4 regions of the Actinoallomurus sp. NPDC052274 genome follow, and region 1 is predicted to be linked to each of the others. Evidence: riboswitches for the same ligand, from Rfam matches in the RefSeq annotation. Region 1 holds a riboswitch; each other region holds the start of a gene.

Region 1 (7,751 bases):
ACGGTCTGCTGTGGCTGGCTGGCGGTAACGACGTCATCGCCGACAAGTTCCACGTGTCCCTGTACGCGACGACGTGGTTCTTCCGGTTCGCCGTCTTCATCGGCCCCGCCCTCGCGTACTTCGTCACCAAGCGGCTCTGCCTCGGCCTGCAGCGCAAGGATCAGGACATCCTGCACCACGGTGTCGAGTCCGGCATCATCATGCGGCTGCCGAGCGGTGAGTTCATCGAGGTGCACGAGCCGGCGCGCGACGAGGACAAGGCGGTGCTCACCGGCAAGAAGCCGCTGCCGGACCTGGCGATCGAGGACGAGGACGAGAACGGCGTTCCGGCGCCGTCCGCGCGTGGCCCGCTGGGCAAGCTGCGCAAGAACCTCAACCGTGCCTTCACCGCCGACGACGTCCCGGCGGACGGCCACGACGAGGGGCACGACGACACCAGCCCGCACGCCGAGGAGGACCTCGAGGCGGGCGGCGTCGAGCCCGGCGGCACCGGCGGCAGCAGGGCGATCAGCCACCACTGACGCCGCCGCCCGCACACGAGTACGGCCCGCCACCCGATTCCGGGTGGCGGGCCGTTCCGCGTGTTCTGGGAAGGATGAGGCGCCGAGCACGAGGGGCGACTCGCCTGCGCGGGCCGAGGAGTGGTCGCCGGGGCGGGCGTGGGCGGCCTCGCCGGCGCCGCTCGTCCCGGCCCGGTCAGTCCCCGTCCGGCAGGCCGAGGGCGAACGCGGCCTCCAGGTCGTGCTGGGAGTACGTGCGGAAGGCGATGTGGGTCTCGGTGTGCGTCACGCCGGCGACCTTGTTCAGGCCGCCGGGGATGACATCCGCGATCTGCTCGTACTGCCGCACGCGCACCAGCGCGACCAGGTCGAACTCCCCGGTCACCGAGTAGACCTCGCTCACCCCGTCGAGACCGGCGATGATCTCGGCGACCTCCGGGATGCGCGAGACGTCGGCCTTGATGAGCACGATGGCGGTGATCACGGAATGCCTCCTGCGTGGGTTGCGCGCGATGTCGGATCGCCCGTCGCAAAGCCTAGTGGAGGGGGCCGTGCTGGATGGCGCCCGCTAGGTCCAGCTGAGGGCGGCCGACTTGCGGGCCACGGTGCCGCGCCGGACGAGCAGGCCGACGATCACCCCGGCGACGAAGCCGTAGATGTGCGCGACGTACGCGGTCTGGCTCTGGCTGTCGCCGAGGCTGAGCCACTGGAACACGAAGAACTGGACGAGCAGCGTCCAGGACGGCAGCCGGAACGGGAAGATCGACAGGATCAGCGCGATCGTCCGCGACCGCGGGTAGAGCACGAGGTGGGAGCCGAGCACGCCCGCGATGGCGCCGGACGCGCCGACCAGGGGGGTGTCGGAGCCGGGGTAGGTGATCGCGAAACCGTACGCCGCGATGTAGCCGACCAGAAGGTAGAAGACCAGGAACCGGAGCCGGCCGAGGCGGTCCTCGGTCGCCGCGCCGAAGATGAAGAGGTACACCATGTTGCCGAGGATGTGGGCGACGCCGCCGTGCAGGAACATCGACGACAGCGCGGACAGCCACGGCCGCTTGTGGAACGGTTTCGGCGCGCAGAGGTGGGCGACCTCCTCCGGCACCGGATTCTGCCGGTTCGAGACCATCTCCTTCGGGACGGCGCCGTACTTCAGCAGGAACGTCACCTGCTCGCACCGGCGCTGTTCGACCCCTTCGCCGTGGTGGCCGATCGAGGCGATCGGCGACAGCAGGAAGATGACCACGTTGGCGGCGATCAGCAGGTAGGTGACCAGAGGCGCGCGCCGCGTCGGCTGGTTGTCGTACAGCGGCAGCGCCACACCTGCTCCTATCGCATCGGCCGACCGGCGCGGTCAACCTTACGGGAATCGGGGCGCGCGGCGGCGCTCTCGATCCACTGACGCACGCTCTCGGCGCCGTGCGGCGGACAGGTCCACGTGCCGTCGACCTCGACGAGGCGCACGCCGGGGGAGTCGAGCCAGCGCAGCACGCACTCCATCTCCTCGGCGGAGGCCCGCGGGGTGGCCCCGATGCCGGGCCGCACGGTCTCGGCGGTGGCGACCAGCGCCTCGACGTACGGGACGGGGTGGGCGTGCGGGGGAACGGTGCCGGCGGCGGCGAGGCGCCCGTGGCGGACGACGTGCAGCTCCCAGCCGCCGTCGAAGGCCGGCCGGGCCGCGACCAACTGCGCGAGTCCGGCCAGGGCGGACAGGCGCTGGCAGCGCGCCGCGCCGCGGACGAAGGCGGCCAGCCGGTCGCGCTGCACCGCCGCCTCTTCGTAGCGCAGCTCGCCGGCGAGCCGGTCGATGCGGGCCCGCGCGGCGGCGACGACCGGACGGACGTCGCCCTCCAGGATCCGCCGGGCCAGGGAGGCGTGGCGGGAGTAGTCCTCCGGCGCCTGCCGGCCCTCGCACGGGGCACCGCAGCGGCCGAGCTCGGCGAGCGCGCAGGTGGCGGCCCGGCGGGTCTCGATCAGCCGCAGGGTGAGCCGCTGGGTGCACTGGCGCAGGGGGACGGCGTCGTGCACGGCGGCGCGCGCCTCCTCGGCCGTGCGGGTGCTGCCGAACGGGCCGAGGTAGGCGGCACCGTCGTCGCGCACCTCCCGGACGATCGACAGCCGGGGGAAGGACTCGGCGGTGAGCTTCAGCCAGACCGCCCGCTCCGGGTGGCGCGACCGGCGGTTGTAGCGCGGCTTGTGCGCCGCGATGAGTCGCAGCTCGCGGACCTCGGCCTCGAGGGGGCTCGCGCACACGATGGTGCGGACCCGCTCGGCGACGCCGATCATCTCGCGGACGTGCCGGCGGGTCTCCGAGGCGGTGAAGTAGGAGGTGACGCGGCTGCGCAGCCGGCCGCTCTTGCCGACGTAGAGCACCTCGCCGCGCGCGTCCTCGAAGAGGTAGACGCCCGGCGCGGCGGGCACACCGTCGGCCAGGTGGCGCTTGCTCCGCTGCTCCGGCGTCGGCGCGCGCTGGAAGCCGGTGAGCTCCTCCAGGGTCTCCACACCGAACGCCCCGGCGCGCTCCAGCAGGCCGTGCAGGACGTCGACGGTCGCGCGGGCGTCGGTGAGCGCGCGGTGACAGGGCTCGACGCGGGCCCGGAAGAAACGGGAGAGGGTGGCGAGCTTGCAGTTGGGGACCTCGTCGCGGGTGAGGACGCGGCGCGCGAGGTCGGCGGTGTCCACCACCGGCGGCGCCGGCCAGGGCCGCTCCTGCGCGGCGCAGGCCGCCTTCAGGAAGCCCATGTCGAACGGCGCGTTGTGCGCGACCAGGACCGCGCCCCCGGCGAACTCCAGGAACGACGGCAGGACCTCGCCGATGCGGGGAGCCGCCACGACCATCTGCTGCGTGATGCCGGTGATCACCGAGATGAAGGGAGGGATCGCCATCCCGGGGTCGACGAGGGTGGCGAACTCGCCCACGATCTCGCCGCCGCGCACCTTGACGGCGCCGATCTCGGTGATCGCGTCTTCCTTGGCCGACCCTCCGGTGGTCTCGAGGTCGACGACGACGAAGGTGACGCCGGCCAGCGGGGTGCCGAGGTCATCGAGGGTGCCCTGCACCGCAGGGCCGACGGAGGCCATGGGCGGAACCGTACGCGGGAAGACCGACATTCGTTCGGGCGGCCTGGGGCGGGGGCCACTCTGCGGCATCCACATTCGTTGCGGCGACCCGGCGCGCGGATACCTTGTGGTATTCGTCGGGGGGATTGCGGACCGTAGGTCGCCGAGCCGTCTACGCTGGGCAGCGACGGCGACACGGAGCCCGGCGCACGCGTCCCGGCGCGCCGCCCCGCGACCATGAGGAGCAGACCATCGACACCGGCCCGGGCGAACACCTCGATCAGCCGCTCCCCGAAGCGGTGCGCCAGCGTGTCGTCGAGGCCGCGGCCGGCGTCATCGGCGGGCTGCGGCCCGACGAGGTCCCGCCGCCGCTCCGGCGGGTGGCCCGGTTCGAGCCCCGGCGCCGCGCCCGGCTGGCCGCGACGCTGATCGCCGCCCAGCTCGAGGACGACAACGGGTTCCGCGAGCGTGTCGCCGATGTCGTACGGGAGAGCGAGCCGGTGCTGGCCGAAGCGGTCGGCTCGGGCGCCGTGCCGCCCGCCGCGGACCCGGTGACCGTGGCCGCCCTCGCGTACCTCCTGCGCCCGCCGGACTGGGCCGAGCGGATCGAGACCGCGCGCCGGGACCTGGAGCGGTCGGCGGCGGCCGCCGAGGACGCCAAGGTCATGCGCCAGGTCGCCGACCTCCGGGACCAGATCGCCGCGGTGAAGGCCACCCGGTCAGAGGAGACCGAGAAGCTCCGCGCCGAGCTGCGTGAGCTGCGCACCGAGAACGCCGAGCTGCGCAAGCGGCTGCACGAGGCGCGGGGCAAGGCGAAGCGGGAGCACGCGCGGGCGGAGGAGCTCGACCGCCGGCTGGGGGAGGAGCGTGCCGCGTCCTCCGTCGCGGCGGCCGCCGCCGAGGCGGAGCTGCGCCGGCTGCGCAGCCGCTTGTCCCATGCCGAGGCCGCCGCCGAGAGCGCCCGGCGCGCCGCCCGCGAGGGCCGCAACGTCGACGAGGCCCGGCTGCGCGTCCTCCTCGACGCCCTCACCGACGCCGCCAAGGGGCTCCGCGACGAGATCGCGCTGCCGCCGGGCATCACCCGGCCGGCCGACAGTGTCGGCGGCATCACGCCCAGCCGTCCCGGGCACCGCACGCTGCCCGGACGGGCGCTGGCCGACAGCGACCCGGCGCTCCTGGACCAGTTGCTCACGCTCCCGCAGGTGCACCTCATCGTCGACGGCTACAACGTCACCAAGACCGGGTACGGCGACCTGCCGCTCGCCGACCAGCGGTCCCGCCTCGTCTCGGGCCTGGGCGTGCTGCACGCGCAGACCAAGGCGGAGGTGACGGTGGTCTTCGACGGCGCGGAGCTGAACGCCCCCGTCGCCGTGCAGGCGCCGCGCGGTGTGCGCGTGCTGTTCAGCGAGCCCGGTCAGACGGCCGACGAGCTGATCGGCCACCTGGTCCGCGCCGAGCCGAGCGGGCGCGCCGTGGTGGTCATCTCCTCCGACCAGGAGGTCTGCGACTCGGCCCGGCGGGCCGACGCCCGGCCGGCGCCGTCGTCGCTCCTCCTCCGCCGTCTCGGCCGCACCTGACCGTCCGTGCCCGCCCGGCCCGGCCCGCGCGGGTGGATATTGCGGAGGGAATTGTCGGTGGGTCCTCGTAACGTCTGGCAATGACGACGACACGAGGAGGAATTCGTGCTCATCGACTGCGCCAAGTGTGAGCTACGCAACGTCGGCTGCGCCGACTGCGTCGTCACCATGATGCCCGCCATCCCCGAGTCCGGCCTGGACATTGATCCGCTCGAGCGCCGCGCGCTGGGCATTCTCGCCGCGGAGGGGCTGATCCCGCCCCTGCGAATGACGATCTCCGTCGACCGCGCATCGTGACGATCCGCGCGCGCCCTGTTGCGTAAATGACGTGAATTGCTCGAATTCCCGGAGAAGCGGTTGTTACCAGCGTGAGACTTGACTAGTCTCACGCGCTGAGCCGGTCGCTGGTTCGTCGCCCCCCAGGCGACGGCGACGGCTTCCGCCGAGTCGTCACGTTCGGTGAGGACGCCCGGGCTCCGGGCCGTAGGATCCTCACCGGCACGACGAGCCGGGGAACCAGGTTTCAGGGGTGAATCGGAGCGCTGTGGGCTCCGTAGGGCGACTTCCACGCCCGAATCCGTCAGCTAACCCGGTAGGCGGACAGTGGGAGAGGGGCGTGCCGCAAATCGTGGCAACAGAGCGCAGTGCCGACGGCTCGGCCGTCGGACGGCCGATGAGCGGCTGGATCCGCGGTCGCACGTTGGCCACCCTGTGCGTCGCCGCCTCGGCGGCGCTGGCTCTGCCGGCCGGTACGGCCGAGGCGAAGCCCAAGGAGACGCTGAGCCAGGCGAAGGCCAAGCTGGCCAAGCTGAACTCGCAGGTCGACCACCTGGACAACGACTACAACAAGGCCAAAGAGCAGTGGGCGGCGGCCGACAAGAAGCTGAAGGCGCTCAAGGCCTCGGTCAAGCAGCAGCGCCAGACGTGGGCCGAGCTCCGCGTCCGTGTCGCGCAGATGGCCGCGTCCGCGTACAAGAACGGCTCGAACGGCGCCGACATCCCCGCCCTGGTCTCGGCCAAGGACCCGCAGACGGTGCTCGACCAGATGTCGGCCTTCGCGCAGCTGTCCAAGAACCGCTCCACCGAGCTCACCCAGTTCCTCAACGCCGCCCAGTTGCTCCAGCGGCAGCAGGCGCAGGCCGAGCAGGGCACCACCGACCTGGTGCAGAAGAAGAACGCTCTCCTCGCCAAGAAGAAGAGCATCGAGAAGTCGGTCGAGCAGCAGAAGGCCCTGGTCAAGAAGCTGGGCCCGGCGGCGGACTCCGGCGGCGGTGACAGCGGTCCCGTGGCGAGCAACTGCGGCGGCGGCTACCAGGGCTCGGCGACCGGCAAGGCGCGGACCGTACTCGAGTGGGCCTACAGCAAGTGCGGCACGCCGTACCTCTACGGCGGCACCGGCCCGCGGTACGACTGCTCCGGCTTCACGATGAAGGCCTACGCGGCGGCGGGGAGGACCATTCCCCGCGTCGTCCCGGACCAGTACGACGCCACCACCAGGGTCACTCCCCAGTCCGCCCTGTCCCCCGGCGACCTGGTCTTCTTCGACAACCTCGGGCACGTCGGCATCTACGTGGGCGGCGGCAAGTTCATCCACTCGCCGCACACGGGCTCTTACGTCAAGATCGACAGCCTGAGCAACCCCTGGTACAGCTCGCATTACGTCGGCGCGGGCGCGCTCTAGGAACGGATCATCATGGCCAAGGAGCGTACGATCATGCCCAGGACCGGCCGCCGGTTCCTGACGACCGTCGGGTTCGTCGCCGTCGCGGGGCTCGCCCTGCCGGGGGTTCCCGCGCACGCGGACCCCGGCTCTTCGCTGAGCGCGGCGAAGAAGGAGCTCGCGCAGCTGAACGACAAGGTCGACCAGCTGAGCAACCAGTACAACCAGACCAAGGCGGACTGGAAGGCGGCCCAGAGCCGGGTCAACGCGCTGAGCAAGTCGGTGCAGGCCGAGCGCAAGACGTTCCAGCAGCTGCGGCTGCGGGTCGCGCAGCTCGCCGTCGACGCCTACAAGACCGGGGACAACGGCTCGATCCCCCAGCTGGTGAGCTCCAAGGACCCGGACGCCGTGCTCTCGCAGATGTCGGCGTTCAACCAGATCGCGCACAACCGGTCGGCGGAGTTCCAGCAGTACCTCGCCTCCGCGCAGCGGCTGGAGCGTGAGCAGGCGCTGCGCGTTCAGGCCGCCCAGCAGCTCACGGCCAAGAAGAACCAGCTCGAGACGCAGCGCAAGCAGGCCAACGCGGCCATCGCGCGGCAGCTCAACCTGGTCCGCAAGCTCGGCGCCGGCATCGATCCGGGCAGTTCCAAGGAGAACTGCTCGGTCCTCGCCTCGGGCAAGGCGGAGATCGTGCTGAAGTTCGCCTGCGCCCAGCTCGGCAAGCCGTACGTCTTCGGCGGCTCGGGCCCGAGCACCTGGGACTGCTCCGGGATCACGATGGTCGCCTACCGCAAGGTCGGCATCAAGCTCAACCACTGGGTGCCGGATCAGTGGGACGCCAGTCGCCGGGTCTCCAAGGCCGACCTGCAGCCCGGTGACCTCGTCTTCTTCCACGACCTCGGGCACGTCGGGTTCTACCTGGGCAACGGCAAGTTCCTGCACGCCCCGCACACCGGC
Region 2 (7,751 bases), on a different contig from region 1:
GACGAAGTCGAGCACCTGGGGCCAGGAGATGTCGAACGCCTCGGCGTTGATCGGATCGTCTCGGCGACTGCGGGCGCTGAACCCGTGCGCGGCGTTCGGGTAGACGTGCACGATGCTCGCGCCGGATTCGCGCGACTGCAGGGCGGACTGCAGGCGCTGGAAGCTGCGGAGGGGAACCAGGGCGTCCGCGCCCGGATAGAGCATCATGACCGGCGCCTTGATCCGGGCGGTGTGCTCGACCGCGTCGACGGTGTGGTTCGGGGCCGGAGTGCCCGGGACGGTCGGGTGGTAGGCGACCACGTTGGCGAGCCGCTCGTCGCGGCCGCCGAGGATCAGGGCGAACCGGCCGCCCAGGCACCAGCCGATCACGCCGGCCCTGCCGCAACCGAGTTCGCCCAGCAGATGATCGAGCAGCCGCCGCTGTTCCGTCAGCACGACCTCGTCGTCGAGCCGGTCCATCCGCGCCCGCAGCTCACCGATCGGAGTGTCGTCGCTGCTCACGCCGTGCCACGGGTCCCAGCTCAGCGCGGTCACGCCGGCCCGGGCGAGGTCGTCGGCGAACTCCCGGACCTGCTCGCCGATCCCTGTGATCATGGGAAGCAGGAGCATGCCGGCGGCGGAACCACCCTCCGGGCGCGCCAGGTAGGCGTTCAGGCCGTCCACCGTGAGGTACGACGTCTCGATCATCAGTGACCCTCCTCGCGAGTTCCTCAGAGGCTTCATACCACCGGCCCACAGGCGAATGCCGCCTGCTACTCGCACAGGGCGGCGTCGACGGCCGCGTTCAGGTGGCCGATCTGGGCCAGGTCCGTGGGCAGCTCGGTGACGGCGATGGTGACGGCGCGGCCGTCCTCGGTGGCGGCGTTGCTCGTGGAGTACCCGGGGATGTCGCCCCCGTGGCCCCAGGCGACGCCACCGCAGCTCAGCGGCGTGCTCATGAGGCCGAGCCCGTATCGGACGCCCTTCCCCATCTCCGGCGCGGCGACGGTCGTGCGCATCTCCTTGAGCTGCGCCGGCGCGAGCAGCCGACCGGCGAGGAGCGCGGTGAAGAAGCGGTCCACGTCGCTCGGGGTGGAGATCATCTGGCCGGCCGCCCAGCCCATGGACGGGTCCGACTCGGTCACGTCGGTGAGCGGCGCCTTCGGATCGTCCTTGGCGTACCCCTCCGGGTGGGGCCGGCGGATCGTCTGGTCGCCGACGCCCGGGAAGTAGGTGTGCCGTAGGCCGATGCGCGTGATGACGCGATCGGTGATCTGCTCGGCCATCGGGCGCCCGGTGATCTTCTCGACCAGCAGCCCGGCGACGACGTAGTTGGTGTTGCTGTACTCCCACTTCGTGCCCGGAGGGAAGTCCGCCTTCTTGGCGAGGGCCAGGTCGAGCAGTTCGCGGGGCTCGAAGTAGCGGTGCTGGTAGGGCAGGAAGCCGTTCGCGAAGAGGGACGTGTAGTTCGGCAGGCCGCTCGTGTGCTGCAGCAACTGCCGTACCGTGATGTGGCGGCCGTCGATGCCGTCGCCGCGGATCAGGCCCGGCAGGTAGGTCTCGATCGGCTCGTCCAACCGGATCCTGCCCTCGCCGACCAGTTGCAGGACGACGACGGCGGTGAAGGTCTTGGTGTTGCTGCCGATGCGCACGTACCCGTCGGCCGGCACCCTGCCCTTGGTCCTCAGGTCGCCGACGCCGGCGGTGTAGTGGCGGAAGTCCCCGTCGTGACCGCGCACGGACGCCAGGGCGGCGGGGAATCCGTCGTCGCGTACGAGGTGGTTCAGCCGCTGCTGGACGACGCCTCCGGTCCGGCCGGTGCGTGCGGCGAGCGCGCCGCTCGGCGCGGTGGCGGCGCCGAGGATGCCGAGGCAGGTCAGCGCGACGATGGTGGTGAGACGCCTGCGGTTACCGAAACGATGATCGCTCATGGCGGTCACGTTACGTACGGGGCAGGTGACGGATCGATCCCGCTGGCGGTACTTCGAAGGTACCTCTGGCCCTACCATCGCCCGGGGGTCACGCGCCGGGGGGCGGCCTCAGGAGAACCGAACCGGCCGCGACGACACGTCCGGCACGGCCCGCCCCGGGCTCCCCAGGGCGGGCCGTCACGAGGAATCAGACTGGTGGGGCCGCCGTTCTGCCGTTCACCCCGCTAGCAGCAGCAGCCGCACCCGCTCCACCAGTACCAGTAGGAAGTGCGCTTGTAGTAGGAGTACGAGTAACTCGTCGTGCCGCTCGTCCGCCAGTACCGTACGGGCGCACGCCCGTACCGTCTGTGCCGCAGGAACGCGCGCCCGTGCCGGTGCCGAGTGACGCGGGAGTAACTCGCGGCGACGGAGTGCTGCGGGGTGATCGTCGCCGTCTGCGCGTTCGCCGGCCCGGCTGCGCCGAGCGTCGCGACCGTTGCCCCCGCGAAGGCCAGGCCAGAGACCGCTACTCCCATCCGGCGCGAAATACCCATGGAAGATACCTCCTTCGGTACGGCTCGCGCGCGACGATTCGGCAGCCACGCGCGTCATTTGAGAACATTTAGATGTATGTCCCGATATCAGGTGACATCACAGTGACTTCGAAAGTCAACGGTTCATTGTGGTGATGAGTGAAACTTGAAGGCCGCTTAGCATTCTCTTGCCGATGCCCGCCCGCCGGATCGTTGCGGCATGGGCGGTGAAAGGGCGGGTAATGTTCTGACCGCGTCGGGGGCAGGTGACGGGATCATGTCGTGCGCGGGGTATAGAAGCCGACGTCCCGGTTGTCCACCGAGCGCGCCCAGCGAAGGGCGCAAGAAGCCAGGTGTGCCACGAATGGTTCGTCGCCGTGATGAGAGGTCCATTGCCCGGCTGCCCGGCAACGGGCGCATCCTCGCACTCGCCGTCCTCCTTTGCGGCGTTTCCGGGGTGCTCGCGCCGGCGCAGGCGCGCGCGAGCCAGGCGGCGATCGGGCGGGTCGAGCGGATGGGCGTCCTGCCCCGAGGCGACGGCCATGGCAAATGGGTGCGCGTCGCCATGCACGTCGGGAACGGGAAGTTCAACAAGAACTACACGACCGTGCTCAGCCCCACCGTCAATCGCGGCCTGCAGCAGGTGTCGAACACCAACGTGAGCGGACGGACCAATACCCAAGTGGCCTTCTGCCGGAAGAGGCACAGAATCTGCAGGATCTCCCAGCGGATGGGCGCCCGCTGGGGCTGGTGACGCCCATCCCCGCCCGAGCCTCCGCCGCGGCGCCGTTCAGGCCCCTCGAGGGCGTTGCCCGATCGGCGCGAGGTGGTCGAGGAACCACTCCCGGGCCAACTCCGCGACCGTCTCGAGGGCGCCGGGCTCCTCGAACAGATGGGTGGCGCCCGGAACGATCTCAAGCCGGCTCTCGCAGCGCATGAGGGCCTGGGCCTGGCGGTTCAGCTCGATGACGACCTCGTCCCGGCCTCCGACGATCAGCAGCGTGGGCGCGGTCACCTGCCGGAGGCGGGCGGCGGCGAGGTCGGGCCGGCCGCCACGGGAGACGACCGCGGCGACGTCCGTCCGGGATTCGGCGGCGGCCCACAGCGCGGCGGCCGCTCCGGTGCTGGCGCCGAAGTAGCCGACGCGCCGCCCGCTCGCCTCGGGGCGGGCGCACAGCCAGGCGGTGGTGTCCACCAGGCGCCGGGCCAGCAGCTCGATGTCGAACACCTTGGCGCGGTCGGCCTCCTCCGCCGCGGTGAGCAGGTCGAACAGCAGCGTCCCGAGCCCCACCTGGTTCAACGCGGTGGCCACGAAGCGGTTGCGCGGGCTCCGGCGGCTGCTGCCGCTGCCGTGGGCGAACATGACGAACCCGAGCGGCGGTCCGGGGACGACCAGGGTGCCGGCCAGCCGGATCGGTCCGGCCTGTATCTCGACTTCTTCCTCGCGCGGGCGGTCATCGCCGCTTCGGTTGATGAAGGCCATGGCTCTTTCCCCCTCGCTTCCACGATTCACCGGGACACCGATGCGGGCCAGAGGCGATGGTCCCGCGGAAACGAGTAACACCAGTCACATCGTTAACAAATGCCACGTGAATAACTTCCGTATACAGCTCGCAGTCCCGACCTCTGGCATTGCGTGCGACAAGTGACCCACATCACGTAAACTCACTATTTGAGTGAGTGTTTTGTCCTGCTATGTTCCAATAACTCTCGCGGCGCTCCCCACGCGTCGCCCGCATATCCGTCGGCCATGGCCGGCCTGCCGACCCAGGCGATAGGGCGTTCACAAGACGCCTGCCCGAGCGCGGCCCGACCCAGCCGGTTCATATCCAAATCGCGCTGCTACCGCCGAGCACTCCGCGGAGTGCGTACGCGAGAGCGGCAACGCCGAGTCCGTGACCTCACGGAGCCGGGGACCCACCGCATCATCGGGGTGAATCGGCACATCCCCCGTGCCGTAGGGCGACTTCCACGCTCGAACCCGTCAGCTAACCCGGTAGGCGTCTGGAAGTAAGGAGTAGAACCTTGCCCGCGCCCATCCCCTGATCCCATCCGCCGCCATCGTGATGGCGGCCGCCCGGCAGTCTCTTGTATAAGCCGCCCGAATTCGGGCGATCCGCTGAATCCACACCACTGTGGAACCGGGGACCCAAACGTATTACTGGGGTGAATCGGCACTCCCCTCGTGCCGTAGGGCAGCTTCCACGCCCGAACCCGTCAGCTAACCCGGTAAGCGGCATGGAAGCAAGGAGTACCCCGTGTCCGCTGCCCCTCGACTCGAACGATCCGGAGCACGCATCACCGCAGCCCTGTCGGGCATCACGACGGCCGGCCTGGCCGCGTTCATCTTCGCCGCCGCCGCCGCCGGCCCGGCCGAGGCGTCTTCGCTCCCCGCGCAGGCCGGTCGCGCGCCGGCGGGCGTCCCGTCCACCCAGGGACATCAGGTGACACAGGTTTCCGGCAGAGGACTGGACGCCGATCCCCGAGGTTCGGACAAGGGCCGGCAGCAGGTGCCGACCGCGGCCGACGCGCTGAAGATCGCCCTGTCCCAGGTCGGCACCACCGAGGACCCCGCCGGCGGCAGCAAGTTCAACCAGTGGTTCATGGCCTCGCCGTACGCCAAGCTCGGAGTCGCGCGCGACGGCGGGTCGATCAGCGACTACGCCGCCGCGTCCTGGTGCGACATGTTCGTCACCTGGGTCGGCGCCCAGGCGGGGGTCAAGGGCCTCGGCGGCGACGCGTTCACCCCCGCGCACGCCCAGTGGTTCCACGACCAGGGTCGCTGGGGCAGTGCGCCGAAGCCGGGCGCGGTCGTGTTCTTCTCCTGGAACGGCGGCAAGGACATCGACAGCATCGACCACGTCGGCCTGGTCATCAAGGACAACGGCGACGGCACGATCCAGACCGTCGAGGGAAACACCGACGACGCCGTGAAGGTCCGCACCCGCAGCAAGGACTACGTCGTCGGCTACGGCTACCCCGAGTACGCCCAGTAGCCGCGATCTCTCCCGCCGCCCGCGCGCCGAATCCGCTGGTTCGGGGCGTGGGCGGTCGGCATGCGTGGATGGTTTACTGACGCGATCATCCCGGTCCTGGGGTAAGGAAGGTCAATGGCCCGTTTTGCGCCGCTTGCCCGGCTGCCGCGTCCGGCCCGCTGGGCGGTCCGCATCCTGGCCGTGCTCCTGGCCCTCGCGCTCGTGCTCACGCTGTACGGGTGGTGGACGGTCCGGCGGTCGTACCCACAGGTCGGCGGGCGCGTCACCGTCCCCGGCCTGGGCGCGGACGTCACCGTGTTCCGGGACCGGTGGGGCGTCCCGCAGATCTACGCCGACAACGCCGAGGACCTGATGCGGGCGCAGGGCTACGTGCACGCGCAGGACCGGTTCTGGGAGATGGACTTCCGGCGGCACATCACGGCCGGACGGCTGTCGGAACTGTTCGGCAAGACCACCCTCGACACCGACAAGGTCGTCCGTACGCTCGGCTGGCGGCGGGTCGCCGAGCAGGAGCTGCCGCTGCTGCGGCCCGACACCCGGCGTTACCTCGACGCGTACGCGCAGGGCGTGAACGCCTGGCTGGCCCGGCACCGGAACACCGCCACGCAGAGCCTGGAGTACTCCGTGCTGGGCCTGCGGCGCAGCGGCTACCACCCCGAGCCGTGGACGGCCGTCGACTCGCTGTCCTGGCTGAAGGCGATGGCCTGGGACCTGCGCAGCAACATGGACGAGGAGCTGGGCCGCGCGATCGCCGCGACCAAGGTCGCCCCGGCCCGCGTCGACCAGCTGTACCCCGACTATCCGTACGACCGGAACCCGGTGATCGTCCCCGGCGGTGGGGATTCGGGCGGGCGTACGGGTCCGGCGCCGCGGGCCCGCGCGCTGTCGCCGGCGCTGACCCGCGTCGCCGCCGCCATCCACGCCATGCCGACCATGCTCGGCAACGGCGCCCCGGGCCTGGGCTCCAACTCCTGGGTCGTGTCGGGCGCGCGGACGAACACCGGCAGGCCGCTGCTCGCCAACGACCCGCACCTCGCGCCGCAGATGCCGTCGCTCTGGTACCAGGCCGGACTGCACTGCCGCACCGCGTCGGCCGCCTGCCCCTTCGACGTCACCGGGTTCACGTTCTCCGGCGTCCCCGGCGTGATCATCGGGCACAACGCCCGGATCGCCTGGGGCTTCACGAACCTCGGCCCGGACGTCACCGACCTGTACCTGGAACGGGTCACCGGCTCGACGTACGAGTACAAGGGCCGTCAGGAGCCCCTCGCCGTCCGGACCGAACAGATCAAGGTGGCCGGCGGCAGGCCCGTCACCCTCACCGTACGGGCGACGCGGCACGGGCCGCTGCTGTCCGACGTGATGGACACGGTCCGCACGGCCGGGAACGGCACGGCGGTCGCGCTGCGGTGGACCGCGCTGGACCCGGGCCGGACCGCCGACGCCATCGTGTCGCTGGACACCGCCGGCGACTGGCAGCGGTTCCGCGACGCGGCCCGGCTCTTCGAGGTGCCCGCGCAGAACCTCCTGTACGCCGACGTCGACGGGCACATCGGCTACCAGGCGCCCGGCCGCATCCCGATCCGGTCGAGCGGCGACGGGCGCTGGCCCGCGCAGGGCTGGACCGGCAAGGAGGAGTGGACGGGCTACATCCCGTTCGACGACCTGCCCCGTACGTACGACCCGCCGCAGGGCTACATCGTCACCGCCAACAACGCGGCCGTCGGGCCCGGCTACCCGAGGATGCTGACCCGGGACTGGGCGTACGGCTACCGCGCGGCGCGCATCGCCGAACTGGTGGGGCGGACGCCGAAGATGGACGCGGCGACGATGGGGCGGATCCAGCTGGACGACCGCAACGGCTTCGCGCCGACGCTGGTGCCGCACCTGCTGCGCGTCGGCTCCGGGCCCGCCGTGGCGCTGCTGCGCGGCTGGGACTTCACCCAGCCCGCCGACTCGGCACCGGCGGCCTTCTACAACGCCGTCTACCGCCACCTGCTGCTGCGGACGTTCAACGACGAACTGCCCGACGGCGCCCGCCCCGACGGCGGCGACCGCTGGTTCGAGGTGCTGCGGAACCTCCTGAACCGCCCGGACGACCCCTGGTGGGACGACGTGCGCACGCCGGCCAGGGAGACCCGCGACGACATGCTCCGCCTCGCGGTGAAAGACGCGGACCAGGAGCTGCGCAAGCGCCTCGGCGGCGACCCGAAGAAGTGGCGCTGGGGCGACCTGCACACGCTCACGATCACCAACCAGACGTTCGGCACCTCCGGCATCGGGCCGATCGAGTGGCTGTTCAACCGGGGGCCGCTGAAGCTGTCCGGCGGCGA
Region 3 (7,751 bases), on a different contig from region 1:
GCCCGACCCGGACCTCGCGGTCGCCCGCATGCGCGCGTGGCTGACCGTCCAGGGGGTGACCTCATGAGTCCGGCGCGGTTCAGCCTGAACCAGTGGACGACGCGGTACTGGCCGTTGCCGGAGCTGGTCGCGGGGTGCGTCGCCGCCGGGGTGACCGGCGTCGGGCTCTGGCGCGAACCGGTCGCCGAGTACGGCCTGGCCCGTACGGCGAAGCTGGTCCGCGACGCCGGGCTGACCGTCACGTCGCTGTGCCGGGGCGGGTTCTTCCAGCTCCCCGACGCGATCGCGGAGAACCGGCGGGCCATCGAGGAGGCCGCCGAGCTGGGCGCCCCGGCGCTCGCGCTGGTCAGCGGCGGGCTGCCCGAGGGCTCGCGTGACCTCGACGGCGCGCGGCGGCGGGTGGCCGACGCGCTCGCCGAGCTGGCCCCGTACGCGGGGGAGTGCGGGGTACGGCTCGCCCTGGAGCCGCTGCACCCGATGTACTGCTCCGACCGCTGCGTGGTCTCGACGCTCGACCAGGCGCTCGACCTGGCCGCGCCGCACCCCGCCGCGCAGGTCGGCGTCATGGTCGACACCTACCACCTGTGGTGGGATCCGGGCGCGTACGCCGCCATCGCGCGGGCCGGGGCCGAGGACCGGATCGCGCTGTTCCAGGTGGCCGACTGGACGACGCCCCTTCCCGAGGGGGTCCTGACCGGGCGCGGGATGCTCGGTGACGGCTGCGTCGAGCTGCGCCGGTTCCGTACGGCCGTGGACGAGGCCGGCTACACGGGGCCGATCGAAGTCGAGATCTTCAACGACGACCTCTGGGCGATGCCGGGGGCGGAGGCGCTGTCGCTGTGCCTCGCCCGCTTCGCCGAGCACGTGACCTGAGCTCATCCGACCTGTCTGGAGCGCGCGAGCGCATCCTCCGCCGACCACACCCCCGAAGGAGGCCGCCGAATCCCTCTCTTGACCCTGTGACCGCCCTCACCTACGTTCGGGAAAGCGTTTGCAGAAAGCGCTTTCCGCCTATCGACCCCATGGGTGGCAGAATGACGAAGTTCAGATGGTGCCTTCTGACGACCGTCGCTCTACTCGCGGCTCTGTTCTCGGTGCCCCAGCAGGCCGCGCTCGCCGACGAAACTCCCGTCACCGACCCGATCCCCGAACGACCGATCACCTCCGACCTGGGGCTCGTCCTCCAGGAGTACGCGCAGTTCCCCAAGTCCGACCCGGTTCCCGCGCCCGTCGACGCCCGCCTCGTGCGCTGGGACCGGATCAACTACATCGGTGAGGTGCCGGACGGCTCCGGCCGCATGTACGTGCCGGACCTGAACGGCAACCTGTACATCGTCCGGAACGGCCAGCCGCACGTCTACCTCGACGTCAAGGCGCAGTTCGAGCAGTACTTCTTCTCCGGGCGCGGCCTCGGCCAGGGCTTCGGCATCGTCGCCTTCGACCCGGACTTCCGGACGAACGGGAAGTTCTACACCATCCACACGGAGCTGGCCTCCAGCACCACCAAGGTCCCCGACCTGACGCCGCAGGCGGGCACCATCTACCACGGTGTCATCGACGAGTGGACCGCCGACGATCCGAAGGCGGACACCTTCCACGGCACGCACCGTGAGGTCCTCCGGCTCGGCTTCGGCGGGCAGATCCACGGCATCCAGGAAATGGGTTTCAACCCGAACGCCAAGCGGGGCGACAAGGACTACGGCAAGCTCTACATCGCCGCCGGTGACGGCGGCATGGGCCAGGCCGCCGGCAACAACGACCCGCAGAACCTCGGCGTCCCGCAGGGCAAGCTCCTGCGGATCGACCCGCACGGGAACAACAGCGCGAACGGCAAGTACGGCATCCCGGCCGACAACCCGTTCGTCGGCAAGGCGGGCGCACTCGGGGAGATCTTCGCCCTCGGCTTCCGCGACCCGCACCGCTTCAGCTGGGACACCGGCGGCAGTCACCAGCTGTTCCTCGGCCACATCGGTGAGCACGCCATCGAGGGTGTCTGGGACATCCGCGCCGGCGACAACGCCGGCTGGCCGAACCGCGAGGGCCCGTACACCTTCGTGAAGAACGACCGCTGCGACCTGTACACGCTGCCCGAGGACGACGCGAAGTACGGCTACGACTACCCGGTGGCCGCCTACGACCACGACCCGCCGGCCGGCTGGAACTGCAGCAGCGACATCGGCAAGGCGATCTCCGGCGGGTACGTCTACCGCGGCCACAAGCTGCCCGAGCTGTACGGCAAGTACGTCTTCGGTGACCTGGTCGACGGCGCCGTCTACTACACCGAGCAGAGCCAGATGCGCCGCGGCGCCCCGCGGGCGGCGATCCACCAGCTCCAGACGTTCGACACGAACGGCAACCGGCTGACGATGCAGCAGTTCGCCGGCGACAAGCGCGTCGACCTGCGCTTCGGCCGCGACAGCAAGGGCGAGCTCTACCTGCTCTCCAAGGCGAACGGCAAGATCTGGAAGGTCGTCGGCACCCGGCACTTCGCCGCGGGTCCGGTCGGCCACACCCACGTGGGTGGCACGGCGGGCGCGAAGAACTGGGCGCCGGTCACCCCGTCGAAGTGGAAGTTCGCGGGGAACCAGGTGATCCTGGCCGAGGCCGGCACGGAGCGGCCCGGCCCGCGTCGCCCGTATGAGTACGCGGTGCTCGGCAAGGGGCCGAAGTTCGGCACCGAGCGGATCGACGCCGACGTGCGGATCGACACCCCGACGGACGTCACCAACCGCGATGTGATCATCGTGTTCGGCTATCAGTCGGACACGCAGTTCTACTACGCGCACCTGTCGCAGGACAATTCGATCTACCCGCACAACGGGATCTTCCTGGTCGACAACGCCGACCGGCTACGGATCGAGGACCAGTGGGACCCCCTGCGCTCGCGCGGCGCCGAGCCGTCGATCACCGACATGAAGTGGCATCACGTGACCGTGATCCGGCACGTGGACACCGGTGAGATCGCGGTGTACCTCGACCACTCCAAGGACCCGCGGATGACGGCGGTCGACAAGACCCTCGCGTCCGGCCGGGTCGGGTTCGGGTCGTTCGACAACACCGGCCGGGTCCGCAACTTCACGGTCACCGGCACGGCGGTCGGCGACTGACCGGGGGCCGGCCCGCCGCCCGCCGGTCCGGCGGCCGGGCGGCGGCCCGGGCCCCAGCGCACTCCCGGCGGTCACCGTCACCCCCCTGACGGTGGCCGCCGGGACCCCCAGACGCACGTGGAGGGAACGATGGGACATCTCAGCGCGGCCGTACGGTCCCGGCGCCTGGCGGCGGTCGCCGTCGCGGCCCTGGTCTGCGGGCCGCTCGCCGCGACCGCGGCCAAGGCGGACACCGGCGCGGCGCGGGGCCACGACCAGGCCCTGTCGAAGGTGCTGCCGAGCCTGCGCCCCAACCTGGTCTCGTACTACGACTTCGAGCACCCCGTGCCGGGCCACCCCGCGCAGGAGCGCGACCGCGGGTTCTCCGGCACGACCATCAACCTGATCAACGGCGGGGCCGCCATGCGCGTACGGGACAGCGCGTTCCCGGGCGGCGGCTACTCGATCCAGACGAAGCAGGTCAACCCGGCGGCCAAGGGCAACGACGACTGGAAGGCCGGGGTCTACTCGGCGACCGGCGTGCCGTCCCTGCACGCCTTCAGCGGCGCCAAGGAAGCCTCCATCATGGGCTGGTTCAAGATGACCGGCCCGAACCCGGCGCCCAACTCCGAGACGGCGAACCCGTCGGACTACTACAACGCGGTCGGGCTGGCGGGCCTGCTCAGCGGCGACTCGCAGGGCCATGACGTACGGGCGCTGCTCGAGGTGATCGACGTGTCGGGGACGATGCGCGTGGTCGCCCTCGGCCGCCGCATCGACGGCGGCAAGTCGCAGACGTTCGCCGCGAGCGAGGACTGGCAGAGCGTCCTGCCGATCGGCGAGTGGGTGTTCCTGGCGGCGTCGTACGACTACGACCACGGCACGATGAAGCTGTACAAGAACGGCAAGCCGCTGGACGGCTTCTACACGACGGCCGGCGACCCCTGGGAGGTCGGGACGCCGGGCAAGCACGTCACCTCGTCGGCCGACTCGCGCGGCATCAAGATCGGCGGGAGCTTCCCCCAGAACACCGCCGAGAAGAACGCCTGTGACTGCCGGCTCGACGGCCTGATGTTCCTCAACCGGGCCGTGACCGACAAGGAGGTCTGGCAGCAGTACCACCGGGCGGTGTCCGGCCGGCACTGATCATCCGAACCGCACCGAACCGCGCGGTGAGCCGCCCCCCGGCTCACCGCGCGTCGGCGTCGTCAGGGACGGCCGAAGCCGACGAGCTGGCCCTGCCAGTAGCCGGCGAGGGGGCTGACCATCACGTTCTCACCGGTGCGCGGGGCGTGGATGAAGTGACCGCTGTCGACCATCATCCCGACGTGCCCATTGCCGCTGAGGAAGACGAGGTCGCCGGGCTGCACGTCGCTCTGGGCGACGCGGTGGGTCGCGTTGTACTGGTCCGGGACGACGCGGGGGATGCTGACCCCGGCCGCGCGCCAGGACATCATCGTCAGCCCGGAGCAGTCATAGCCGTTCGGGCCGGTGCCGCCGTAGACGTACGGCTTGCCGAGCTGGGCGTAGGCGTAGTTCAGCGCGGTGCGCGCCGAGCCGGAGGCGGGACCGGTGTAGGTCCCACCGACCTTGCCGCCGGAGGCGGCCTTCGACTCGCCGGCCTGCTTGGACAGCTTCTGCTGCTTGGCGATCTGCTTCTCGAGCGACTGCTTCTGCGACTTGAGCTTCGCGGCCTTCTGCGAGATGTCCTGCACCGTGGCCTGCACCGCGGCGAGGTCGCGCCGGAGCCGCTGGGTGGAGGCGAGGAAGGCGGTCAGCTCCTGGCCCCGGTTGCTCGCCAGGTGCGTGAACGTCGACATCTGGTCGAGGGCCTGGTCGGGGTTCTTCGAGGCCAGCACGGCGGTGGCCGGGTCGGACTGGCCGGTCTTGTACTGGTTCGCAACGAGCTGTACGACGCGCGCGTGTAGCTGGTCGTACGTGGTCTGCTCGGCCTGCTTCTGCGCCTTCAGGACCTTGAGCCGCTTCTTGGCCGCGTCGAGCTCGGTCTTGGTCTTGTTGAACTGGTCGACCTTCTTGTCGAGCTGGGGATTGAGCTTGGCCAGCTCCTTCTTCGCGGCGGCCGCCGACGGTTTCGGGGCGGCGTCGGCGACGCCGGCCGTCGTCAGCGAAACGGTGATCGCCAGCGAGGCCGCGGCGCAGATCCGGAGCGATCGGCGGAACCGCGACCGGCCGGTGGCGCGCGTGGAGGTCATCGGGTTGGAGGGCGCCACAGAGTCCTACTCCTCTCCTTGCCGCCTACCGGGGCAGCGCGTCGGGCTCGGGCCGGAGCCGCCCGGCCGGAACCTCATTCGGCTCCGGACGCGCCTCGACAACTGATGATTCCCGGGTCCCAAGAGGGATTCGGCGGACGGCTGTGCTTCGTGTGAAGCCGGGGGCAGCCGGGCTTTCCGTAGTTTAGGGGTGATCGGGCGTCCTCTGCCAATCAACGTTTCGTTAACGTTTTACGGCGACGGCTCTTACTTTCCGCGAGAGTCGCGGTAGATCACGAATCGGACATATCGCGTCGGAACCGCTCAGGATCGGCCCGCCAGGGACCGGGGCTCCGCCGCCTCCGCCGCGGCGGATCCGGGCCGGCGGCCGCTCCGTACGAAGGTGAGGCGGACCAGGACCGGCGCGAGCGAGACGACGGCGAACAGCCGCAGGCTCTGCACGCTCGAGATCAGCCCGACGTCGGCGTTGGTCGCGACCGACGTCGCGAGCACCGCGTTGATGCCGCCGGGCGTCGTGGCGAGGTAGGCGTCGGCGAACGACAGCCGGGTCACCGCGGCGAGCAGCCACGCGAGCAGCGCGGAGGCGACGCTGACGGCGACCGTGCCGGCCACGATCCAGGGCAGTGCCCGGCGCGCGTGCCGGAGGGAGGGCCGGGTGAACCGCAGCCCGATCTCCAGCCCGATGCAGGCGAACACGAGCGTCTGCAGCAGGCCGGTCGGGCGGAACCCGTGCGCCGCGCCGGAGAACGTCGCCACCACGGTCACCAGCATCGGGCCGAGCACGACCGGCGCGGGCAGCCGCAGGCGCCGTCCCACCTGGACGCCGAGCACCGCGACGGCGCACAGCACCAGGAGGCCCGCCGGCTGGTCGGGCCCGCCGACCAGCCGCAGCATCTGCGGGCTCAGCGGCGAGCGCGGCTCACCGGCGCCCGACACCGCGGGCGCGGTCGGCCCGAGCAGCGGGACGACCAGCGGAGCGGTGGCCGCGACGATGCCGACTCGGGAGTACTGGGCGAGCGCCACCAGGCGGGTGTCCGCGCCGAGTTCGTCCGAGGCCGCGAGCATCGCGGCGGCGCCACCCGGCACCGTGGCCAGCGTCGCCGTCGGCCGGTCGAGGAGCCGGGACCGCTCCAGCAGCCGGGCCACCCCCACGCTCAGCAGGACGGTCGCCACGGTGACGACGACGAGGGGGAGCATCGACGGCGCGGCCGCGCGCAGCGCCGCCGGGTGGATGTACCCGCCCATCAGCACCCCGGCCAGCGCCTGCGACGCGCGGTACGCGGGCCGGGGGAGGGCGGTGGTGACCAGGCCCGACAGCGCGAGCGCGACACCGACCAGCAGTCCGGCGAGCAGGTACGGCGCCGGCACGCCGGCCGCGTGTGCCGCCGCCCCGGCCAGGAACGCGGCGCCGACGACGGCGCACCAGCCCCAGGCCGGACCGTGTCCCGCCGGCACGCCTGGCCGGCCGCCCGTGACCCGGGCGCGTACCCTCCCCATCGACGACACACGTTCAATCTGTCCGCCGATGCGGTCGTTGATGGTTATGCAGGCGAATGCAATGCCCCATGAATGCCGGGCCCGGTGGCGCGTCAGGCCAACGGCGGGTCGCTCAGCCCGCGCTCCCGGCAAAGTCCCGACGGAATGCCTGGTATTCAGTCATATCTAGCGTGATTCCGGAATTGCGGTGCTCGGGTCGGCGTGTCAAGCGCCGCATGTGATGCGGGCCGGGACCGCGGAACGAGGAGGGCACGGGGCGAGGCCGCTTGCGTCGGAATCTGCGTGCTTCGACGGCGACAGTCGCGGGACGGACTCCCCGCCGGGGCCGTTCCGGGCCCCGGCGTCGGGGGCCCGGAACGGGCTCGGCCGATCAAACTCGGCCGATTCTGCCGAGCGGTTCTCGCTCAGTGGGTGTTGCGGAGGATCACGTCGACCTTCGTGGTCTTTCCGACGTTCCCGGCCGCGTCGATGGCGCGGTACTCGATCGTGTGGTGGCCGTAACCGGGCGGCACGTTCTCCCAGGCCACCGCGCGAGCGGGCGTGCCGAGTTTGCCGTAGATGAGGTCGTCGACCTTGGTCCCCAGCGGCGTGAACCGGAACGGTGCGGTCGAGTCGGTCGGCCAGCCGAAGTAGCGGAACCAGCCGTCCCTGTCGACCTGGAACTCGGCCAGCGTGGCGCCGGTGGCGTCATCGGACGGGCTCAGCTTCATGGTGAACTCATTGTCGAAGACGTACTCCTTGCCCTGCTTGGCGGCCGGTGTGGAGAACACCGCGGAGACGGTCGGTCGCTGCGCGTCGACCGTCCAGGTGAGGGGCTCGGACGTGGCACCGGTGGCCGGGTCGACCGCACGGGCGGTGACCGTGTGCGTTCCGGAGGCGAGGTGCAACCGGCCCAGGTCGAGGTCGCGGTCGTTGCCCGGGGTCGTCACCTTCTTGC
Region 4 (5,124 bases), on a different contig from region 1:
GACGCGGTAGAACCAGCCGCGCTTGCCGACCAGCTTGCCGGCCGCGCCCGCGGCCGCGCCGAGCAGGACCTTCGCGCGGCCCGCCTCGAGGATCGCGCCCTGCATCCCGGCCGGGCTGTGCAGCGGACCGATCTTGCCGACGAACTTGCTGAGCTGCTTGGCCATGCCCTCCGGCGTGATGAGCTCCAGCGGGATCATCCGACCCTGACCGGCCGACGCGGGGCTCTCCGACAGGGCGAGAATGTCGTCCGGCCGCAGCATGCCCTGCGTCGCCTCCTGGATGATCGGGAGGATGCCGGTGCGCAGCGTGATCATCTTCGTCTTGATCGGGATGCGGCGGGCGCCGACCGCGTGCTCGTCGACCGGCGGGATGTTCGGCGCCTTCTCCGGCGCGAGCTCGCCGAAGTGCTGGTGCAGCATCTCCTTGATCGGCTTGTTGCGCGGGTAGATCGCCGCGCCGCGCTGCAGGATGTCCCGGGCGCCCGCCGGGTCGCCGGCCTCCAGCCGGAGCGCCGCGAGGAGCGTGTAGTCCGAGGCGTACACCAGGTAGTCGGGGGCCAGCGCGATCAGCTCGGTCTGGTACTTCAGGGCACGCGGCTTGTCACCGCGGTCCACCGCCCACTTCGACAGGCGCTTGAGCGCGTGCCGGCGCAGCTGGGAGTCGTTGACCACCGACTCGAGGATGGCCTCCGCGTCGTCGATCCATCCGCCGTCCTTGAGGACGTCGGCCAGCGTCAGGGCGTACCACGGGATCGTCGGGTACTTCTCGCGGGCCTGGCGCACGATCTGGGCGGCCCGGCCGTAGTCGCCACGCCATTTGTACGCCTCAGCGAGCGCCGCCGTGGCGAACCGGGTGTCGCCACCGGCCGCGATCGCCTGGTGGGCGATCTGCTCGGCCTTCCTGTCGTCACGCTCGTTGGTGAGGACCAGCCAGGAAAGCAGGGACAGACCGTCACCGTCGAGATCGGCCCGCTTGGACTCGAGGAGCTGCTGGGCCTCCTCGGGCTTGCGGAGCCAGATGTCATAGGCGCGGCCGTTCGTGCTCATGTCAGAACCTCATGCGTCGTCGGCGATCTGCGGGATCGGCCCATCATCTCAGAGATTCGGGGCGGCCGACGCGAGGCCCGTCACACCGCGGATCGCCGTGGTGACGCGAGGTCCGTCCTATCGCGGATCGCCGTGGCAGGGGCGGAGATGCGGGAAACAGGGCGGAATACGCAGGTTGCATGACCCGGGCTTGTGACCCGCTCGATACCCTTGGGTCTCGTGGACCTCCTCGAAACCTGGCGTGACCTTCCGGCCGCCCAGCAGCCCGACTGGCCCGACCCCGCCCGGCTCCAAGACGTCGCGGCGCAGCTGTCCAAGCTGCCGCCGCTGGTGTTCGCCGGCGAGTGCGACCAGCTCAAGGCGCATCTCGCCGCGGTGGCGCGCGGTGAGGCCTTCGTCCTGCAGGGCGGTGACTGCGCCGAGACGTTCTCCGGCGCGACCGCCGACGACGTGCGCAACAAGCTGAAGACCCTGCTGCAGATGGCCGTCGTCCTGACCTATGCCGCGAGCGTCCCGGTCGTCAAGATCGGCCGGATGGCGGGGCAGTTCGCCAAGCCGCGGTCCAAGCCGTTCGAGGTGCGCGACGGCGTCGAGCTGCCCGCCTACCGGGGCGACATCGTCAACGGGTTCGACTTCACGCCGGAAGCCCGCGTGCCGGACCCGGAGCGGCTGCTGCGCGCCTACCACGCCGCCGCGGTCACGCTGAACCTCACCCGCGCCTTCACCCAGGGCGGCTACGCCGACCTGCGGCAGGTGCACGCCTGGAACCACGACTTCGTCGCCGAGAGCCCCGCGGGCCGGCGCTACGAACGGCTGGCCGGGGAGATCGACCGGGCGCTGGCGTTCATGCACGCCGCCGGGGCGGACCCCGAGGAGTTCCACCGGGTCGAGGTCTACTCCAGCCACGAGGCGCTGCTCCTGGACTACGAACGCGCCCTGACCCGCGTCGACTCCCGGTCCGGCCTGCCGTACGACGTCTCCGCCCACTTCCTGTGGATCGGCGAGCGCACCCGGCAGCTCGACGGAGCGCACGTGGAGTTCATGCGGCACATCCGCAACCCCATCGGGGTGAAGCTCGGCCCGACCACGACCGCCGAGGACGCCCTCGCGCTCATCGAGCGGCTGGACCCCGACCGTGAGCCCGGCCGGCTCACCTTCGTCACCCGCATGGGCGCCAAGCGGATCCGCGAGCACCTTCCCGCCCTGGTGGAGAAGGTCACAGCGAGCGGCGCCCAGGTCGCCTGGATCTGCGACCCCATGCACGGCAACACCTTCGAGTCGGAGAGCGGGTACAAGACCCGCCGGTTCGACGACGTGCTCGACGAGGTCGCCGGCTTCTTCGAGGTGCACCGGGCGCTCGGGACCCACCCGGGCGGCGTGCACCTCGAGTTCACCGGCGACGACGTCACCGAGTGCGTCGGCGGCGGCCACGACATCGTCGACGACGACCTGCACCAGCGGTACGAGACGGCCTGCGACCCCCGCCTCAACCGGGGCCAGGCCCTCGACCTGGCGTTCATGGTCGCGGAGATGTACCGCGTCGGGAAGTGAGCCCCGGTCCGCGTGGTCGCCTCAGACCACGCGGACCGCGCCGGCGAAGGGCCGGGTCGACAGGTCGGCGACCCGGACGTGGTCGCCGGTGTGCGGCGCGTGGATGAACTTCCCGTCGCCGATGTACATCCCCATGTGGTGGATGTCGGAGTAGAAGAAGACCAGGTCTCCCGGCTCCAGCTGGTCCCGGGAGACGTGGACGCCGGCGTTCCACTGGTCGCCGCCGTAGTGCGGCAGGTTGACGCCGACCTGCCGGTAGGCCCACATGGTCAGCCCCGAGCAGTCGAACCCCTGACCTGGCGTCGCGCCGCCCCAGACGTACGGGACGCCGAGCTGGGTCAGCGCGGCGCGTACGGCGCCGACCGCCCTGCCGGGGCCGCCGGGGATGGCGGGCACCTTCTCGCCCTTGCCGGCGCGCTCGACGGCGTCCTGCAGCAGCGGCCCGCGGACCTTCTCCAGCGCGGCGCGGATGGTGGCGCGCTGCCGGGCGAGCCGGCTCCTGAGGAGGGCCGCCTGCGCGGCGCGGTCGCGGGCGTCCTGGCCGGTCCACTGGGCGTTCTGGATGGCCTGCGTGAGCTGCCGGATCTCGCTGTCGTCCTGCTGGGTGAAGTAGTGCAGGGTGGTGGCCCGGTCCAGCAGCGCGCGCGGGTTCGAGGACGCGAGGAGCGCGGGCGCGTCGTCGTGCGTGCCGTTCATGTAACGGATGGCGGCGAACCGGCCGACCTTGCGCTGCGTGGCCTTCAGCGCCTCGGTGGCGCGGGCCGAGGTCTGACCGGCGATGACGGCCGCGCGCTGGGCCTGCTCCAGGCGCACCTTGAGGCCGTCGTACTGCTCGGTGAGCTGCTCGAGCCGGTCGCTCAACTGGCCGGCGCGCTGCCGGAGCGCGTCGATGCGCGGGCCGGGCCGGGCGGAGTCCGCCAGTGCGGGCGGTGCGAGTCCGGCGATGACGAGGGCGAAGGTCGCGACCGCCGTACGGCGGGCCGTTCCCTTCCCGGGATGAAGAGGGTCGTGCGTGTCCGCGGTGCGGAATCGATCCATCCAGGTGCTCCTCTCCTCAGGCCGCCTACCGGGTTAGCTGACGGGTTCGGACGAGAAGGAGCCCTACCGCGGCCGTCGGCGACGGACGCGGATTCACCCCGATGCGCAGGCGAGGAGACGCCCTCTGCCTCCGCGAATGGGTCCCCGGTTCCCCGGCGCGCCACGGCGCGACGGGCGATTCGGCGGTCCGGCCGTCTCTCGGCCGGTGACGACTCGCTGGAGATTAACGGATGGTGACGGAGCGTCCAACGAGAACATGCGGAGATGGCCCGGGGGATCCCAGGATGGTCACTCCGGGTGATGGGCGGCTGGTCCTTTGCGCCTAGACACGGCGGTCCCCGCTCACCTCACGCCTGGCGGCGGCGGTCCCCGCTCACCTCGTGCTCGGCGGTCCCCGCTCGCGCCCTGACGCGGCGATCCCCGCCCGCCTCCGGAGCAGGAGCGGACGGGGACCGTACGGACGGTGTCGCGCGCGGCGCGGCGCCGCGGCTCGGAACGAGGCTCAGGACAGGACGGACTCGGACTCCGTCTCGGACTCGATCGAGCCGTTCTGCGACACCGCGGCGTGCAGGGTGTTCCAGAACGCCAGCTCGACGTCCTCCTCCAGCTCCGCGATCTTGCCCCAGAACTCCTGGTCCTCGGCCTTCGCGGCGGCCTCGGCGGACAGGACCGGCATGAGCTGGGTGCTGGCGTCGGCCGCCTCCAGGTCGGCCACGCTGACCTCGGCGGGCAGCTCGACCGGCGTGCGGTGGTGCTTGCCGCGCTTGCGGACCCGGACGTTCGGCGCCGAGACGGGCACCTTGACCTTCGACTTGCCGACGGCGAGGGCCACGGTCCCGAACAGCACGACGGCGAGCAGCCCGGTCAGGGCGGCCTGCTGGTCCGGCAGCGGGGACGACGGGGCGGCCGGGTCGTGGGCCGCCGTCGTGTGCGCGTCGACCTGCGCCTGGACGTCCTTGCCGATCTCCTTGACGGCGGGCGGCGGCGCGGCGTGCTTCGGGGCGTAGTTCTGGTCGGTCTGGGCCGGCTGCTGGACGGCCGGCGCCGCCTTCACCTTCACCTTGGAGGGATAGCCGAACCCGACCACCTGGCTGATGTCCCGGGTGGCGCGCGTCAGCGCGTTGTTGTGGTTGGCCTCGATGGTGTGCAGCGTGTGGCCGTCGACCCGCTCCACGATGCCGACGTGCTCGATGTCGCCGATGCTCTTGCCGCCCGACCAGGAGAAGAACACGATCGCGCCGGGCTCGGCCTTGTGGCCCCAGGCGCCCTGCTTCTTGAACCACTTGGCGTGGTCGGGGGTATAGGCGAACTGGCCGGTCCAGTCCTCGACGCCGGCCTTGTCGGCCGCCCACGCGAGGAACATGTCGCACCAGGCCGACGTCTTGTAGACGGGGTCCTTGTCAACATGCTTGCTGTACCAGTCGCCGAATTTGGTGTAACCGCTGGCTTTCTCGTGATAGCCGAGCTGGCCCTTGGCGACCTCTAGCA

Evidence for each region. A riboswitch is a leader RNA that binds a small molecule or an ion and turns the genes downstream of it on or off. The one in region 1 is predicted to bind cyclic di-AMP.
Region 2: it holds a riboswitch for cyclic di-AMP, as region 1 does, so the genes downstream of both, AB0K82_RS02775 (CHAP domain-containing protein) here and AB0K82_RS17440 (NlpC/P60 family protein) in region 1, are expected to answer to the same signal.
Region 3: it holds a riboswitch for cyclic di-AMP, as region 1 does, so the genes downstream of both, AB0K82_RS02390 (NlpC/P60 family protein) here and AB0K82_RS17440 (NlpC/P60 family protein) in region 1, are expected to answer to the same signal.
Region 4: it holds a riboswitch for cyclic di-AMP, as region 1 does, so the genes downstream of both, AB0K82_RS44100 (NlpC/P60 family protein) here and AB0K82_RS17440 (NlpC/P60 family protein) in region 1, are expected to answer to the same signal.

What each region holds. Positions count from the first base shown of each region.
Region 1 covers NZ_JBFAUT010000018.1:25,609-33,359, forward strand. Annotated here, with positions in the region: gene AB0K82_RS17410 (ubiquinol-cytochrome c reductase cytochrome b subunit) at 1-521, shown strand, start outside; gene AB0K82_RS17415 (Lrp/AsnC ligand binding domain-containing protein) at 697-984, opposite strand; gene AB0K82_RS17420 (rhomboid family intramembrane serine protease) at 1,069-1,818, opposite strand; gene AB0K82_RS17425 (DEDD exonuclease domain-containing protein) at 1,827-3,578, opposite strand; gene AB0K82_RS17430 (NYN domain-containing protein) at 3,857-5,134, shown strand; gene AB0K82_RS17435 (hypothetical protein) at 5,240-5,431, shown strand; cyclic di-AMP (ydaO/yuaA leader) riboswitch at 5,618-5,749, shown strand; gene AB0K82_RS17440 (NlpC/P60 family protein) at 5,751-6,815, shown strand; gene AB0K82_RS17445 (NlpC/P60 family protein) at 6,849-7,751, shown strand, end outside.
Region 2 covers NZ_JBFAUT010000002.1:196,236-203,986, forward strand. Annotated here, with positions in the region: gene AB0K82_RS02750 (dienelactone hydrolase family protein) at 1-687, opposite strand, end outside; gene AB0K82_RS02755 (serine hydrolase domain-containing protein) at 753-1,910, opposite strand; gene AB0K82_RS02760 (hypothetical protein) at 2,135-2,443, opposite strand; gene AB0K82_RS02765 (hypothetical protein) at 2,787-3,176, shown strand; gene AB0K82_RS02770 (alpha/beta family hydrolase) at 3,213-3,905, opposite strand; cyclic di-AMP (ydaO/yuaA leader) riboswitch at 4,298-4,442, shown strand; cyclic di-AMP (ydaO/yuaA leader) riboswitch at 4,530-4,673, shown strand; gene AB0K82_RS02775 (CHAP domain-containing protein) at 4,681-5,418, shown strand; gene AB0K82_RS02780 (penicillin acylase family protein) at 5,533-7,751, shown strand, end outside.
Region 3 covers NZ_JBFAUT010000002.1:109,304-117,054, forward strand. Annotated here, with positions in the region: gene AB0K82_RS02370 (dihydrodipicolinate synthase family protein) at 1-67, shown strand, start outside; gene AB0K82_RS02375 (sugar phosphate isomerase/epimerase family protein) at 64-873, shown strand; gene AB0K82_RS02380 (PQQ-dependent sugar dehydrogenase) at 1,035-3,107, shown strand; gene AB0K82_RS02385 (hypothetical protein) at 3,237-4,232, shown strand; gene AB0K82_RS02390 (NlpC/P60 family protein) at 4,295-5,317, opposite strand; cyclic di-AMP (ydaO/yuaA leader) riboswitch at 5,325-5,463, opposite strand; gene AB0K82_RS02395 (AbrB family transcriptional regulator) at 5,621-6,814, opposite strand; gene AB0K82_RS02400 (M64 family metallopeptidase) at 7,219-7,751, opposite strand, start outside.
Region 4 covers NZ_JBFAUT010000119.1:404-5,527, forward strand. Annotated here, with positions in the region: gene AB0K82_RS44090 (tetratricopeptide repeat protein) at 1-1,047, opposite strand, end outside; gene AB0K82_RS44095 (class II 3-deoxy-7-phosphoheptulonate synthase) at 1,258-2,598, shown strand; gene AB0K82_RS44100 (NlpC/P60 family protein) at 2,620-3,636, opposite strand; cyclic di-AMP (ydaO/yuaA leader) riboswitch at 3,642-3,814, opposite strand; gene AB0K82_RS44105 (CHAP domain-containing protein) at 4,139-5,124, opposite strand, start outside.